2 regions of the Streptomyces sp. NPDC002537 genome follow, and region 1 is predicted to be linked to the other one. Evidence: riboswitches for the same ligand, from Rfam matches in the RefSeq annotation. Region 1 holds a riboswitch; the other holds the start of a gene.
What was found. Region 1 has a riboswitch for cobalamin ahead of ACWD4A_RS10670 (ribonucleoside-diphosphate reductase subunit alpha). Riboswitches for the same ligand answer to the same signal wherever they lie in the genome.

Region 1 (8,089 bases):
TCCAGCCGAGGAGATAGGTCTGTTCGGCCGCCGCCTCGCAGAGTGCGTACCGCACCTTGTCCGTATGCGTCCGGCGGAGCAGTGGGAAGACGTGCTCGTTCATATAGGCCGTGAGGGCAAGGCGTCCGGAGCCGCCGCCCTGGAAGATGTCCATCTGCTGGAACGCGCCGAACATGTTCTTCACCGCTGCGACATCTTCGAAGCGCACGCGCGGCCCCGCTTCAGGGGTCTGGTCGAGAGTGTTCAGCAACCAGTCACGGGAAGGACCAACTCCTGCGAAGGCGGCGAACGGTGCTGCTGCAAGGAACTTCCGTCGGTCCACGTCGGCTCTCCCCAAATCGGCAACCGTCTCCACGGTAGCCGCGTATGCCGAGTTGTACATGAGGTAGCCGTCGGCGGCGGCGCCCTCGCCGAGCCCGAGATCGTACGTTGTGACGCGGTATCCGAAGTGGTCCGAGAAGACATCAGCGAGGATGTCGGGGATCGGATGCCGCGGCGACTCGCCCGCGAGCCAGCGCCGGATGCCGGTGCAGTCGGGGGCGACGTGGGGTTGCCCCCACTCGCGGGCCTTGCTCCTGACACGCCTGGCCAGTTCCCCGCGGCTCATGCCGGACCGGTGCAGCCATTCCGCGAGCTCGTCGTTCGTTTTCCGCATCCCTCACGACCTTCTGCTACGGGCTGTAGCGAAAGCGACACCATCCGACACCCTTGATGACGGTACCTCCGAACGGTCGGCGCGTGTTGCCTGGACGTACGAAATGACCAGCCGACGCGGGGAGTGCGTGACGATGGTGGACAGTGCGGTGCACGGCGAGAGCCTGATCAACCTCCGGCGCATTGAAGCCGTACGGGCGTTCCCCCGGAAGCCCGCCTCCGTACAGGCCGCCCGCGCCTTCATCCGCAGGGTGTTGGGCACGGTCGAGACCGGGTCGCTCGACGAGATCCTCCTGTGTGCCTCGGAGCTGGCGACCAACTCCGTGCGGCACAGCGCGCCCGAGGCCGGACGGTTCCTGCTCAGGGTGGATGCCGACGCCAACCGTGTACGCGTCGAGGTCCACGATCGTGAGCTGCGGAATCCCCGGCTGCGCAACCCGAAGCCCTATGAGGGCACCGGCCGTGGGCTGCTGATCGTCGCCGGTCTCGCCAGCCGCTGGGGAGTTGCGAAGCAGCCCTTCGGTAAGTACGTATGGTTCGAACTCGACCGACAACTCCCCATCGTGAGCGGATGAATCATCCCGTTGGAGGATCTCCTTGCGTCATGAAGAAGGCCGCACCTTTCGCGAAGCGTGGATCGCCGGAGTCAAGAAGTACTACCCGGGTGAGCCCAAGCCCGGCTATATCGCCCCGTGGGACGAGACCCCGGAGTGGGAGCGGCAGGCTGCCGCCGCCGTGTACGAGCAGGTCGCCGGCTTCGTCGAGGTCAGTGGTGGCAGTACGGCCAAGCTCACCCGGGAGCAGAAGGGGCGGTTCGTCGCGTTGTGCTGGATCGCGCAGATCCATAAGCACATCGAGGAGCCGAAGCCCGGTTACGTCGCCGATTGGGAGAGCCTGCCCGAATGGCAGCGCGAGACCGACTCCGACATCTTCGAGGCCATCGAGCGCGACCACCGTCATAGCGGGACCACAGCCCCGGCAACGGGCCTATAGCCCATCGAAGGGACTCCGGTGGCCAAAACGCACAACTCGCCGTAAAAATCCTGAAGTTCCCGCTCGGCGCGCTACCGTTGCGCTGAAACGTGAGCGACCCCCGACGCCGGCGGCAACCGGCGACCGGGGGTCTACACCCACTAGGGAATCGGACTCCCCAAGAATGCTCAGGCATGTTATCGCCCCTACGGGCTTCTTCTCGCAGATCTCGAACGAGATCCTTCGTCATCCGCGGCTGTCCTCCGACGCCGTCCGCCTGTTGACCTGGCAGTTGTCCCTGCCGGACGGGGTGGACGAGCCGCTGTCGAAGACCGCACAGCAGGCCGGGATCAAGAAGACCGCGCTCACCCGGGCGAAGCGGGAGCTCGCCGCCGAGGGGTACTTCCACGAGTGGCGGCAGCAAGGGTCCGACGGGCTGTGGACCACCCGGCAGTTGATCTCCAGCGTGCGGCTGACGGCCGACCAGGCCGTGGCCGTACGGGACGGTGGCGACCTGCCGGCAGAACCCGAGCCCGAGGCCGGAGAACCGGCGGTCAGCCCACCGGCCGTCGGTCCGCCGACAGGTCGGAGCGTCGGTCGTTCCCATGAAAACACTGAGGGGGAAACAACCTCCCACCCTCCCCACCCGCTCGCCGAGCGTGGCGCGCAGGCGCTCGCCGCCGTGTGTCACACCGAACGGCGCCTGCGTCGGATCTCCGGGCGGGACGTCACGCGGCTCGCGCCGCTCGTCGGGGAGTGGCTGCTGCGGGGCGCGACCCTGCGGGATCTCCGGGAGGCGCTCACCGACGGGCTTCCCGAGCGCATCCATCACCCCGCCGGGATCCTCCGCGACCGCCTCACCCGCAAGATGCCCGACCCCGTACCGGAACGGCTGCCGCAACCGCTCCCCCAGCCGCTGCGCGCCTGTTCAGGCGGGTGCGGCCGGATGTTCCGGCCCGTCGCCGACGAGGGTCGCTGCCGTGGCTGCCGTACGGGGGCGGCCGCGGCGGCCCATGACACGTCCGGGGCGATCGCGGCCACCAGGCGCGGCGTGAACGCCGTCCGCGAGGCCATGTACGGCGCCGTCAGCCCACAGCGATCCTGAAGTGGCTCCCGTTGAAGGGACCCAGCGCCGCCCGCGCCCGGAGCCGCGGAACCGAGTCGTCCGCCGTGAACTCCTTACGGCCCAGCCCCAGTCGCGCCCTGCGCTGGCCCCGGTAGCGGAAGTACACGGCCATCTCGTGGGGGCCGGTCCCTACGGGGATTTCCGTCGTGCCCCAGCGTGCCTCCGACTCGACACCGTCGATCTCCACCAGCGGCCTGGTGAAGAGGAGATGGAAGGGGCGCGCCACCAGCGAGGGGCGTATGTCGACGAGCAACTTCATCATCATCGGATCCTTGAACTTACCTGCGCGCGGCGCAAGTTATTTTACGGCCGTTGCCATACCGATATGCGGACAGGGGGTGACGCCCGCCACTCCCCTGACCTAGATTTCCTGCGCATCACGTAGTGATCATCTAGGGGGGAGTCGCCGTCATGACAGAACCACCGATGGAGCCGCCGGAGAGCGGCCGCAGGGCCGCTGTCGTCACCGTGCCGCTGGTCGTGGCGGGGATATGCCTGGCCATACCCTTCGTCGCGATGTTGTGGGTCGGCTCCTACAACCGGCTCACGCCCGCGTTCATCGGGATTCCGTTCTTCTACTGGTACCAGATGGCGTGGGTCTTCGTGTCCACCGCCCTCACCACGATCGCGTATGTGATCGTGCGCCGGCAGGAGCGCATCCGCAGGGCGGGTGAGCAGCGGTGAAGAACGGCGTGAACGGCGTGGCACTCGCCGTGTTCATCTTCTTCTTCCTCGTCGTCACGGTCATGGGGTTCGTGGCCTCGAAGTGGCGGCGCGCGGAGAACGCGGACAATCTTGATGAATGGGGACTGGGCGGGCGCTCGTTCGGTACCTGGATCACCTGGTTCCTGCTGGGCGGCGACCTCTATACCGCGTACACCTTCGTCGCCGTGCCGGCGGCCATCTACGCGGGCGGTGCGGCGGGCTTCTTCGCGGTGCCGTACACGATTCTCTGTTATCCGCTGGTGTTCACCTTTCTGCCGCGTCTGTGGTCGGTCGCGCACAAGCACGGCTATGTGACGTCCTCGGACTTCGTCCGCGGCCGGTTCGGGTCGAAGGGGCTGTCGCTGGCGCTCGCGCTGACCGGGCTGCTCGCGACGATGCCGTACATCGCGCTCCAGCTCGTCGGCATCCAGGCCGTGCTGGACGTACTGGGGGTCGGTGGCGGATCCAACTGGTTCATGAAGGACCTGCCGCTGCTCATCGCGTTCGGCGTGCTCGCGGCATACACCTATTCCGCGGGGCTGCGGGCGCCCGCGATGATCGCGTTCGTCAAGGACGCACTCGTCTACATCGTGATCATCGTGGCCGTCATCTACATCCCCATCAAACTCGGCGGCTTCGACCACATCTTCGCCAAGTCGGCCGAGGCCTTTGCGGTCAAGAACCCCGAGACGGGAAAGCCGCGCGGTTCTCTGGTGGCCGGCGCGGACGCGCAATGGGCGTACGCGACGCTGGCCATGGGCTCGGCGATGGCGCTGTTCCTCTATCCGCATTCGGTGACCGCGGTGCTCTCCAGCAAGAGCCGCAACGTGATCCGCCGGAACACCACGATCCTGCCGCTGTACTCGCTGATGCTGGGCCTGCTGGCCATGCTCGGCTTCATGGCGATCGCCGCCGGGGTCAAGGTGAAGAACGGCCAGCTGGCCATTCCGCAGCTCTTCGCGGACATGTTCCCCGACTGGTTCACGGGCGTGGCCTTCGCGGCGATCGGAATCGGCGCGCTGGTGCCCGCGGCCATCATGTCCATTGCTGCCGCGAATCTCTTCACGCGCAACATCTACAAGGACTTCATCAGGCCGGACGCCTCGCCCGAGCGCGAGGCGAAGGTCTCCAAGCTGGCCTCGCTGCTGGTGAAGGTCGGCGCGCTGGTCTTCGTCCTCACCATGGACAAGACGGTCGCGATCAATTTCCAGCTGCTCGGCGGCATCTGGATCCTGCAGACCGTTCCGGCGCTCGTCGGCGGGCTCTTCACCCGCTGGTTCCACCGGTGGGCGCTGCTGGCCGGCTGGGCGGTGGGCATGGCGTACGGGACATGGCGGTCGTATGACACGCCGAGTGCCACGCAGGATCATTTCGGGAATACCAACCTGATCCCCTTTATCGGGGAGAAGGGGTATATCGGGCTTACCGCCTTTGTTCTCAATGTGGTCGTGGCTGTGGTGCTGACGTTCGCCTTCAAGGCGTTCCGGGTGCCGGACGGTGTCGACGAGACGTCGGCCTCGGACTACACGGCGGATGCCGGCGATGCCGGCGTTCGGGGCGATCTGCCTACGGCGGGGCATTAGCCCCGGGGCCGGGCCCCGGGCCGGGCCCGGACCCGGTGCCGCTTCCGTCCGGCGGCCCGGCGGCCCGCCGTCGCGCGCTGCGCCGAAGCGCCGTTCGGCCGCGGCGCGGGTCGGCGACTGCGGGTCGTCTGCGGTTGCTCGCGCCCACGCGGCGGAGCCGCATATCGATACAGCCCCGCGCCCCTTACGGGGCGCCCCGGCACCGTCGACAGCCCGGCGGCCGCGGCCCGTCAGCGGTTGCTCGCGCCCACGCGGCGGAGCCGCATATCGACGCAGCCCCGCGCCCCTTGCGGGGCGCCCCGGCGCTGTCGGCACCCGTCCTCCCGACGGGGCGCCCCGGCACCGTCGCCCCCGAAGCCACCCTCCGGGGCCCCCGCAGCCCCTCCCGCGGGCCGTCGGGCACCGAGGGTCTCCCAGGGCCGCCACGCCCCCGACAGGGGCGCGGCGGCCCTTCGCCGCGCCCTCGCCATCCCCCGTACCCCCAGGCCCCGTTAGCACATTTCGACTCGCTCGATTACCGCGCGACACAACATGTGGTGGTGCATGCGACGGCCAGCACTAGATGTATGCTCGTCCTCGCTGTCGTCGCAGGGGAATCCGGTGGAAATCCGGAACTGTCCCGCAACGGTGCATGTATGCCGTAATGACGCATGCAGGAGTCCGAGTACCTGCCGACAGCACGCCCACCGCTGAGCCGTCCCGGCCCCGCACGGGCGTTTTGTATTCGTCCGGGCCTCGCGGGTTGGGTCGATGGACGCTACGAGCATGCCCTGGTGCTGTCAGGCATGCCCGTACGCGCCCGTCGCGCGCCACCCGCCCGGCCCTCTGCCGAGCGAGGGAGAGCCTCAGTGACCATCGCGCCCGCCGATCCGGTCTCAACGTCCGCGGAAGCGACCGGCGGCCCCGGGACCGCGCTGCTGCGCACCCTGACCGACCTCACCGCCGATCTGCCCGCCACCGACCCCGGGAAGGTCGCCGCCGCCGCGCTGCGCGGCCGCAGCGCGGGTTCGGACGAGGCCGAACTGCGGTCCCTGGCCACCGAGGCCGCCGCCGGTCTCATCGCCGAGGAGCCCGAGTACTCCAAGCTCGCGGCCCGGCTGCTCACCCTCGCCATCGCCGAGGAGGCCGCCGGACAGGGCGCCACCTCCTTCGCCGCCTCCGTCGCGACGGGCCACCGCGAGGGCCTGATCGCCGACGACACCGCGGCCTTCGTGCGGACCCACGCCGAGCGGCTGGACGCGCTCGTCGACACGGCCCTCCTCGACGGCGCCGACGACCGCTTCGGCTACTTCGGCCTGCGCACCCTGCACAGCCGCTACCTGCTGCGCCACCCGATCACCCGGCAGGTCATCGAGACCCCGCAGCACTTCCTGCTGCGCGTGGCCTGCGGCCTCGCCGAGGACCACTCGGAGCGCGCCCTGGCGGAGGTCGCCGAGCTCTACGGGCTGACGAGCACCCTCTCGTACCTGCCCTCCTCCCCCACACTGTTCAACTCCGGCACCCGCCACCCGCAGATGTCGTCCTGCTACCTGCTGGACTCGCCGCTGGACGAGCTGGACTCGATCTACGACCGCTACCACCAGGTGGCGCGCCTGTCGAAGCACGCGGGCGGCATCGGCCTCTCCTACTCCCGCATCCGCTCGCGCGGCTCGCTGATCCGCGGCACCAACGGGCACTCCAACGGCATCGTGCCGTTCCTGCGCACGCTCGACGCCTCCGTCGCGGCCGTCAACCAGGGCGGCCGGCGCAAGGGCGCGGCCTGTGTCTACCTGGAGACCTGGCACGCGGACATCGAGGAGTTCCTGGAGCTCCGCGACAACACCGGTGAGGAGGCCCGCCGCACGCACAACCTCAACACCGCGCACTGGATCCCGGACGAGTTCATGCGCCGCGTCGAGGCGGACGCCGACTGGTCGCTGTTCTCCCCGGCCGACACGCCCGACCTGGTCGACCTGTACGGCGACGAGTTCGACGCCGCGTACCGCCGCTACGAGGCCGAGGGCAAGGCCGTCAAGCAGATCCCGGCGCGCGTGCTGTACTCCCGGATGATGCGCACCCTCGCGCAGACCGGCAACGGCTGGATGACCTTCAAGGACGCGTCCAACCGCACCGCGAACCAGACCGCCGAGCCCGGCAAGGTCGTCCACTCCTCGAACCTCTGCACCGAGATCCTCGAGGTCACCGACGACGGCGAGACGGCCGTCTGCAACCTCGGCTCGGTCAACCTGGCCCAGCACCTGGGCGCCGACGGCGAGATGGACTGGGAGAAGCTCGACCGTACGGTCCGTACGGCCGTGACCTTCCTCGACCGTGTCGTGGACATCAACTTCTACCCGACCGAGCAGGCCGGGAACTCCAACAGCCGCTGGCGTCCGGTCGGCCTGGGCCTGATGGGTCTCCAGGACGTCTTCTTCCGGCTCCGCCTGCCCTTCGACTCCCCCGAGGCGAAGGAGCTGTCCACCCGGATCTCCGAGCGGATCATGCTCGCGGCGTACGAGGCGTCCGCCGACCTCGCCGAGCGGCACGGCCCGCACCCGGCCTGGTCCGCGACCCGCACCGCGCGCGGCGTGCTGCACCCCGACCACTACCCCAACGCCGAGCAGGCGTGGGCGGACCGCTGGGCCGCGCTGCGCGCCCGCATCGCCGAGGTCGGCATGCGCAACTCGCTGCTGCTGGCCATCGCGCCGACGGCCACCATCGCGTCCATCGCGGGCGTCTACGAGTGCATCGAGCCGCAGGTGTCCAACCTGTTCAAGCGCGAGACCCTCAGCGGTGAGTTCCTCCAGGTCAACACCTACCTGGTGGAGGACCTCAAGCAGCTCGGCGTGTGGGACCGCACCACGCGGGACGCGATGACCGACGCCAACGGCTCGATCCAGGACATGCAGTGGATCCCCAAGGAGGTCCGCGACCTCTACCGCACCGCCTGGGAGATCCCGCAGCGCGCCCTGATCGACATGGCCGCGGCCCGTACGCCGTACCTGGACCAGAGCCAGTCGCTGAACCTCTTCATGGCCTCGCCCACCATCGGCAAGCTCAGCTCGATGTA
Region 2 (8,089 bases), on a different contig from region 1:
TCCTGGTGCTGTATCTGGCCATCTTCGGCGTCAGCCTCGCCGGGCTCGGCGCGCTGTGCCCGCGCTACGCCGCCCAACTGGGCCGCTCCTGGCTCGCCAAGGGCCTGCGGACCCTGGCCGCGGGCTGCTGGCTGGGCCTGCTCTACTGCCTGTGCAAGCTCGTCGGCTTCGTGCTCAGCTGGGCCGGCCACGAGCTGTACTGGCTGTCCAACGGCGTGGCGCCGCTCACCGCTTCGGTCGCCGCGCTGCTGGTCCTCACCGGATTCTCGCTGCCCGCCGCCGGGCCGCGGGTGGCCGCCTGGCGGCGACTGCGCCGGCTCCAGCCGCTGTGGCAGGATGTCACCGCCCACGCCCCGGAGGTCACCCTCGCCGAGCGCCGCTGGGCCGGCCGCTGGCCCTTCGCCGACCTGGAGTGGCGCGCCAACCGGCAGATGGCGGAGATCCGCGACGTCCAGCGGGCGATCCGGCGGCACGTCGAGATCGCGACGATGGACATCGCCGTGGAGAAGGCGCGGGCGGCCTCCCTGGACGAGCGCTCGCTCGCCGCGGTGGTCGAGGCGGCGGCCCTGCGCCGGGGCCTCGCCAACCGGGCCACCGGCCATGTGCCCGCGCCGCACGCGGACAGCGTGGTGATGAACGTCAGCGCCGATCCGGCCGAGGAGCACGAGCACTTGGCCCGCGTCGCGGACGTCTACCGCCATCCGCTGGTCGAATCCGTGCTCACCGACATACGGGAGATCTGCGCGGCACGCCGTCCCTGACGGCGCGCGGCCCACAGACGAGGCGGCCCTGGACGGGGGTCAAGGCCGCCTGCGCCACAGGCCGGCGCCGGGTCCGTAACGCTACGGACCCGGCGCCGCCCGTGCGACTCCTCCTCCTGAGCCCCCCGAACCCCCCTGAGACCGCGGCCACCGGTGCCGCGGACCACCCCTCTAGAGTCGGGTGCCATGCAGAACACCGCAGCGTCCGGCGCCCCCGCGCCCTTCGACGTCACCGCGCTGACCACCGATCCGTACGGCACCTACGCGAAGTTGCGCGAGGCGGGCCCCGTCCACCGGATCACCGGGACCGACGGCCTGCCCGCCTGGCTGGTGACCCGCTACGACGACGTGCGCCAGTGCCTGGCCGACCCCCGGCTCTCCCTGGACAAGATCAACGCCGCGCCGGGCAACTACCGCGGACTCGCCCTGCCTCCGGCGCTGGACGCCAATCTGCTCAACATGGACCCGCCCGACCACACCCGGGTGCGCCGCCTGGTGGTGAAGGCGTTCACCCCCGGCCGGATCGACAAGCTCCGGGCACCCGTGCGCAAGGTCGCCGACGAACTCCTGGACGCCGTCGAGGCCGACGGGCGCGCCGATCTGATCGCCGCCTACGCCGGACCGCTGCCCATCACCGTCATCTGCGACCTGCTGGGCGTACCGCGGGAGGACCGGCACGACTTCCGGGCCTGGACCGACGCGCTGGTCGCCCCGGACCGGGAGCGCCCGGAGCTGGCGAGGCAGGCCGTCGGGCGCATGATGCGGTTCTTCACCGGGCTCATCGCGAGCAAGCGCGCGGAGCCCGCCGACGACCTGCTCTCCGACCTGATCGCGGCCCGGGACGGCGAGGGTCCGGACGACCGGCTGTCCGAGGAGGAACTGACCTCGCTGGCCTTCCTCATCCTCTTCGCCGGTTACGAGAACTCCGTCCACCTGATCGGCAACGCGGTCCTCGCCCTGCTGGACCATCCGGCGTTGACGGAATCCTTGCGCGTGAATCCGGCCGGACTCGGTGCGGCGGTCGAGGAGTTCAACCGGTGGGACGGCCCGGCGCCCCTGGCGATCCGGCGGTTTCCGCTGGAAGACATCGAGATCGGTGGGGTCACCGTGCCCGCGGGGGAGACCGTCCTGCTCTCCATCGCCTCCGCCAATCGTGATCCTCGTCACTTCCCCGATCCGGAACGGCTGGATCCGACCCGTGATCGTTCCGGGCATCTCGGGCTGGGGCACGGCATCCACTACTGCCTGGGCGCGCCGCTGGCCAGGATGGAGACGGAAACCGCGCTGGCAGTGCTGTTGGAGCGGCTCCCGGGGCTCAGGCTCGACGTGCCGCGCGAGGAGCTGCGCCGGCGGCCCACCATGCGGGCGCGTGGCTTGATTTCACTCCCCGTGAGCTGGTGACGGAAAAAGCCGAACAGGTTTTTGGTGCATCACCCATCCTTGATGAGGTAGAAATGTGCGTGAGCCCGCCCGGTGTGCATCCCCCGTCGCACCGGGCGGGCCTTCGGCTTCCGGTGCGGGCGCGATGCGCGGACGGCCGGGCGCGACGGTCCGGACTTCCGGACCTCAGTTCTCCATGGGGAACTTGAGCAGGGCGAGCGCCGCCAGCATCTGAATGCTCACCGCGGCCACGGCCTTGTGCGTCGGCAGGTGATGCTGACCGCGGATCAGCAGGGCGGCGAAGGCATAGCCGAAGCCCGCGGTGATCCAGGCGGCGGCGCGTACGGCGTAGGAGTCGCCCGGCAGCCAGGTGTCCAGCACCAGCCGCGGCAGATCGGTCGCCCAGAAGATCACCACGAACAGGGTCACGGTCGGCCCGAACCGCCCGTTGCCGCCGAGCCGTCGGGCGATGGCGTGCGTGGCGACCCCGAGCAGCAGGCTGGCCAGGAGCAGGACGCCGTCGGCTATGGCCATCGCCTCCAGCGCGAGCGTGGGGCTGATCCGCCACTGCCCCCAGAACGAGTCCTTGCCCACCGTCCCGAGGACCCCGCAGAGCAGGCAGAGGAAGGTGGCCGTACCCCAGACGCTGCGGTCCCGGGCCTCGTCGAGCACCTCGACCGGCCGGAACCACAGCCCGAATATGAGGCGGGGCCAGAGCAGTCTGCGCGGCCTCGCGGCCGGGAGCCGCGAGGAGGAGGAGACGGGTGCGGTGGGTGAGGGGGTCACAGGCATGCAGGCATTTTCCCTCACCGGCGGACCGGCCGACGGTGGCCGGCCCGCGGCGTGACGTGCCGTCAGGCAGGGGCGGGCTCCCTGGGGTCGGTGCCGGCGCCCGGCCCGGTGCCGGGTCCGGGGTCCGCGTCCGGGCCCTCGGGTCCGGTTCCGGTGTCGGGGTCCGGCGCGGTCAGGTACTCCTCGGAGACCTCCCGCGGCCCGAACGGCCACACCTGCTCGTGGCGCGCCCAGAGCACGAAGGCCACACAGCCCGCGCCGACCCAGGCGAGCGACCATTCGATGGGGTGCCTGCCGGGCGAGTTGCGGTCCGCGTAGCCGTAGATCACCAGCCAGCCCACGAGCGCGACCAGGCTCGGCAGCGGGTAGAGCCACATCCGGTACGGGCGCCGCAGCCCTGGCTGCCGGCGGCGCAGCACCGTCACGGCGACCACCTGCGCCAGTGCCTGCACGATCACCATGACGGTGGTCAGCAGCTGGATCAGGGTCGTCAGGTCCGTATGACGGCCGATCAGGAAGCCGACGGCGGTGATGGCGCCCATCGACGCCAGGCCGAGCACAGGGAAGTGGTGGCGCGGGTGCAGGCTGCCGAAGGAGCGGAAGAAGACCTTGTCGCGGGCGGCGTCGTAGGGCACGCGGGAGCCGCCGAGGAGGCCGGTGAGGACGGAGGCGACGGCGGTGACGAGGATCAGCACCGTGACGGTCCGCGCCGCCCCCTTGCCCCAGGCCGCCTCCAGCACCGCGGAGGCGACGGACGAGTGGGCCGTCGCGTTCTCGTCGAGCATCTGGCGCCAGGGGACGACCCCGAGGGTGCCGATCTGGAGCAGCAGATAGATCACCATGATGCCGAGGATGGAGTAGATGATGGCGCGCGGCATGGTGCGGCCGGGGCTCTTGATCTCGGCGCCCATGTAGGCGGCGGTGTTGTAGCCGAGATAGTCGTAGATGCCGATCGTCAGGCCCGCCGCGAAGCCCACCCAGAAATGATTGGTGGTCAGCTCGAAGGCGTGGGACGGGTAGGTGAAGGCCCGGTCGGGGCTGAAGTGGGTGAAGGCGGCGAGGATGACGAGGACGACCGAGGCGATCATCACGGCCCACAGCACCACGGTGAGTCTCGCGATGTTCTCGACCCGCCGCCACAGGGCCACCACGATCAGCAGGATGACCGCGAGACCGACGAGGTCCCCCGTCGTCCGCCCCATCTCCGGCCACAGATAGCCGAGGTACTGCACGAAGCCGACGATCCCGGTCGACATGCCGAGCGGGATGAACAGCATCGCCGTCCACACGAAGAGGAACGGCATCAGCTTGCCGCTGCGGTACTGGAACGCCTGCCGCAGATACACATAGCTGCCGCCCGCCCCCGGCAGCGAGGCCCCCAGCTCCGCCCAGATCAGCCCGTCCGCGAGGGCGAGCAGCGCGCCCGCGACGAATCCGATGACCGCCTGTGGCCCGCCGAACGCCGTCACCATCAAGGGGATGGTGACGAACGGTCCGATGCCGCACATCTGGCTCATGTTGATCGCGGTGGCCTGGAACAGCCCGATCCGGCGTACGAATCCGACCCGATGCTCCGGCTCTTGCCCGGTGTCTGCCATGGCGGTGCCCTCTCTCGTGCCGGACGGGGTACCCCGTCAACTGCACTGGTAGCACCGGTCCGCGGGGTGCGTCCAGCACCGGTGCCGGGTTGTCCACGCGCCCCTGCCGGACCTTTCGCGCAGCTGTGTAAACCGCCACTTCCTCGCCACAGGTGCCGGTCGGAGCGCTAAAGTGGCCCGGCCGTGGTGTTCGGGAAGACCGGTGAAGGACCCCTGTGGTCCCAGGCCGGAGCGGCCCTCGCCACTGTGATCGGGGAGTTACCGTCCCATTTCGCGCGCCACCCCCCACGGGAGCGCGGAGCCACTGGCCGCAGCCGGCTGCCGGGAAGGCGGGGACGGGCGCGAGCGAACCCGTAAGCCAGGAGACCGGCCACGGCATCTCACGAGAACATTCCACGAGGTGCTGGAGCGTGACCCGCAAATGACTCTGCCCACCGACATACCCGGGCCCGCCGACACGTCCGTCGGCACACCGTCCTCCTTCCGCTGGCGCCGCCAGGACACCGTCCGCACGGCCGGCCTGCTGGCCGTCATCGCCGCCCTGCACGTCGTCGCGTTCGGCGTGCTCTACCTGCTCGTCGTCCCCGACCACTACACCGTCGGCTCCAAGGCCTACGGCGTGGGGCTCGGCGTGACCGCCTACACCCTCGGCATGCGGCACGCCTTCGACGCCGACCACATCGCCGCCATCGACAACACCACCCGCAAGCTGATGGCCGACGGCAAACGCCCGGTCTCGGTCGGCTTCTGGTTCGCGCTCGGGCACTCCAGCGTGGTGGTCGTCATGACGCTGCTGGTCGCCGGCGGCACCCGGATCGCCGGGAAGATCATGGACGAGGGCTCCACCACCCACCAGACCCTCGGGGTCGTGGGCACCACCGTCTCCGGCGGCTTCCTCTACCTCATCGCCGCCCTCAACCTCGTCGCCCTCGCGGGCATCATGCGCATCTTCCGCGCGATGCGCGAGGGCCGCTACGACGAGGCGGAGCTGGAGGCGCAGCTGGACTCGCGGGGCTTCATGAACCGCATCCTCGGCCGGCTCACCCGCTCCATCACCCGCCCCGGCCAGATGTACCCGCTGGGCTTCCTCTTCGGGATCGGCTTCGACACCGCCACCGAGGTCACCCTGATGGTGATGGCGGGCAGCGGCGCGGCCGCCGGGCTGCCCTGGTACGCGATCCTCTGCCTGCCGCTGCTGTTCGCCGCCGGCATGAGCCTGTTCGACACCCTCGACGGCACGTTCATGAACTTCGCCTACCAGTGGGCGTTCTCCAACCCCGTCCGCAAGGTCTACTACAACCTCACCATCACCGGGCTGTCGATCGCCGTCGCCTTCCTCATCGGCACCATCGAACTCGTCACCGTGCTGCACGAGAAGCTCGGCATGAACGACGCGGTCACCGGCTGGATCTCCGGCCTCGACCTCGACAACGTCGGGTTCGTCATCGTCGGCCTGTTCGTCGTGGTCTGGGGCGCGGCCCTCGCCTACTGGCGCTTCGGCAGGGTCGAACAGCGCTGGGCGGCACGCGCGCCGTCCGCCACGACCGAGGGCTGAGGTCCTTACGGACCGGTGACGGGACGGCCCGTCGGGGGGCGCGGCACCGCCCGCGCCCCTAACGTCGGAGCCATGCGCGTACTCGTCACCGGAGGCGCGGGCTTCATCGGCTCGCACGTCGTCACCGCACTCACCGCCCGTGGGCACCAGCCCGTCGTCCTCGACGCGCTGCTGCCCGCGGCCCACCCCGAAGCACCGCCCCGGCCCCCCGGCGTCGAGTGGACCGAGGCCGACGTCCGCGACCGCGCGGCCGTGGCACGGGCCCTGCGGGGCGTCGACGCGGTCTGCCACCAGGCCGCGATGGTCGGCCTCGGCAAGGACTTCGCCGACGCCCCCGCCTACGTCGGCTGCAACGACCTCGGCACGGCCGTCCTCCTCGCGGAGATGGCCGCCGCGGGCGTCCGCCGCCTCGTGCTCGCCGGGTCCATGGTCGTCTACGGCGAGGGCCACTACGCGTGCCCCGCGCACGGCCCGGTGCGCCCCGGCCCCCGGACCGCCGCGGACCTCGACGCCGGGCGCTTCGAACCACGCTGCCCGGTCTGCGTCCGCGAACTGGCGCCCGGCCTCGTCGACGAGGCCGCGCCCACCGACCCGCGCAACGTCTACGCGGCCACCAAGCTCGCCCAGGAACACCTCGCCGCCGCCTGGGCCCGCGCCACGGACGGCACGGCCGTCTCGCTGCGCTACCACAACGTCTACGGGCCGGGGATGCCCCGCGACACCCCGTACGCGGGCGTCGCGTCCTTCTTCCGCTCCGCGCTCGCCCGCGGCGAGGCCCCCCGGGTCTTCGAGGACGGCGGCCAGCGCCGGGACTTCGTCCACGTACGGGACGTGGCCGCCGCGAACGCCCTCGCCCTGGAGTCCCTCGCCGACCGGCCCGGGGGCGGCGCCCTCCGCGCGTACAACTGCGGCAGCGACACCCCTCACACCGTCGGCGAGATGGCCACCGCCCTGGCCCTCGCCCACGGCGGACCCGCACCCGTGGTGACCGGCGAATACCGCCTCGGCGACGTCCGGCACATCACCGCCACCTCGCGGCGGCTGCGCGAAGAGCTGGGCTGGCGCGCCGGGGTGGGGTTCGCGGAGGGGATGGCGGAGTTCGCGCGGGCGCCGCAGCGGAGCCCGGCCGTGGCTGCGTACGGGTGAACATCCCGCCATCCCGGGCCGGACCCGCCCGCCCTGGATAGATGGATGGGCATATCGGTGCGCTTCCAGGAAAGGCGGCAGACATGGCGGACAACGACCTCGGAAGCCTGCTCGGCGGGCTGCTCGGCGGCGCCAAGGGCGGCAATCTGCTGGGTTCCCTCCTCGGCGCCCTCGGCAGCGGGGGAGGGGAGTCCCTCGACGGCCTGCTGCACCAGCTCCAGGAGGGCGGCCTCGGCGCGAAGACCGACTCCTGGGTCGGCACCGGTGCCAACGAGCCGCTCAGTGGTCCGGAGGTCGCGCAGGCCCTGCCGTACCAGGCGCTCGAACACGTCGCCCAGAAGGCGGGCATCACCCCGGAACAGGCCGCCGACGAACTTGCGGAGGCACTCCCGAAAGCGGTCGACAAACTCACCCCCGACGGTCAGGTCCCCCAGGGCTCACTGGAGGACCTGATCCAGCGGCAGTCCGGCTGAGCGCTCCGCCTAAGCGCTCCGCTGGAAGTCCGGTACGCCGTCTGCGGGTGCGTCGTGGCTGGTCGCGCCCACGCGGCGGAGCCGCAGACCGACGCTTCCCGCGCCCCTTCGGGACGCTACGAACCGCTGCCGCACCGGGTGTTCACCGACCACGCCGCCGTGGCACCCGGTCGCCCGGTACCTGCCCGGACGCGGTCGCCCACTGACGGCCCGCAGGCGAACGACCGCACTTCCAGCGGAGCGCTCAGGTGTGCTGTCACATGAGTCGATGCCGCGTCAGCGGCCGGCGGCGCGAGGGTCCGTGGGCAGCGGGCGGAAGCCCAGGCCGTACGGCAGGACGTCCCCGACTGAACCCGCCGTCATCACCAGAACCCGCATGACAGG

Region 2: it holds a riboswitch for cobalamin, as region 1 does, so the genes downstream of both, ACWD4A_RS31515 (HoxN/HupN/NixA family nickel/cobalt transporter) here and ACWD4A_RS10670 (ribonucleoside-diphosphate reductase subunit alpha) in region 1, are expected to answer to the same signal.

What each region holds. Positions count from the first base shown of each region.
Region 1 covers NZ_JBSFWT010000017.1:10,814-18,902, forward strand. Annotated here, with positions in the region: gene ACWD4A_RS10635 (transcriptional regulator) at 1-655, opposite strand, end outside; gene ACWD4A_RS10640 (ATP-binding protein) at 759-1,229, shown strand; gene ACWD4A_RS10645 (hypothetical protein) at 1,252-1,647, shown strand; gene ACWD4A_RS10650 (hypothetical protein) at 1,811-2,731, shown strand; gene ACWD4A_RS10655 (hypothetical protein) at 2,712-3,017, opposite strand; gene ACWD4A_RS10660 (DUF3311 domain-containing protein) at 3,164-3,436, shown strand; gene mctP (monocarboxylate uptake permease MctP) at 3,433-5,040, shown strand; adenosylcobalamin-variant (AdoCbl-variant) riboswitch at 5,620-5,718, shown strand; gene ACWD4A_RS10670 (ribonucleoside-diphosphate reductase subunit alpha) at 5,889-8,089, shown strand, end outside.
Region 2 covers NZ_JBSFWT010000107.1:13,027-21,115, forward strand. Annotated here, with positions in the region: gene ACWD4A_RS31495 (MAB_1171c family putative transporter) at 1-761, shown strand, start outside; gene ACWD4A_RS31500 (cytochrome P450 family protein) at 948-2,162, shown strand; gene ACWD4A_RS31505 (YIP1 family protein) at 2,328-2,933, opposite strand; gene ACWD4A_RS31510 (APC family permease) at 2,996-4,531, opposite strand; cobalamin riboswitch at 4,699-4,920, shown strand; gene ACWD4A_RS31515 (HoxN/HupN/NixA family nickel/cobalt transporter) at 4,953-6,086, shown strand; gene ACWD4A_RS31520 (NAD-dependent epimerase/dehydratase family protein) at 6,159-7,232, shown strand; gene ACWD4A_RS31525 (YidB family protein) at 7,316-7,705, shown strand.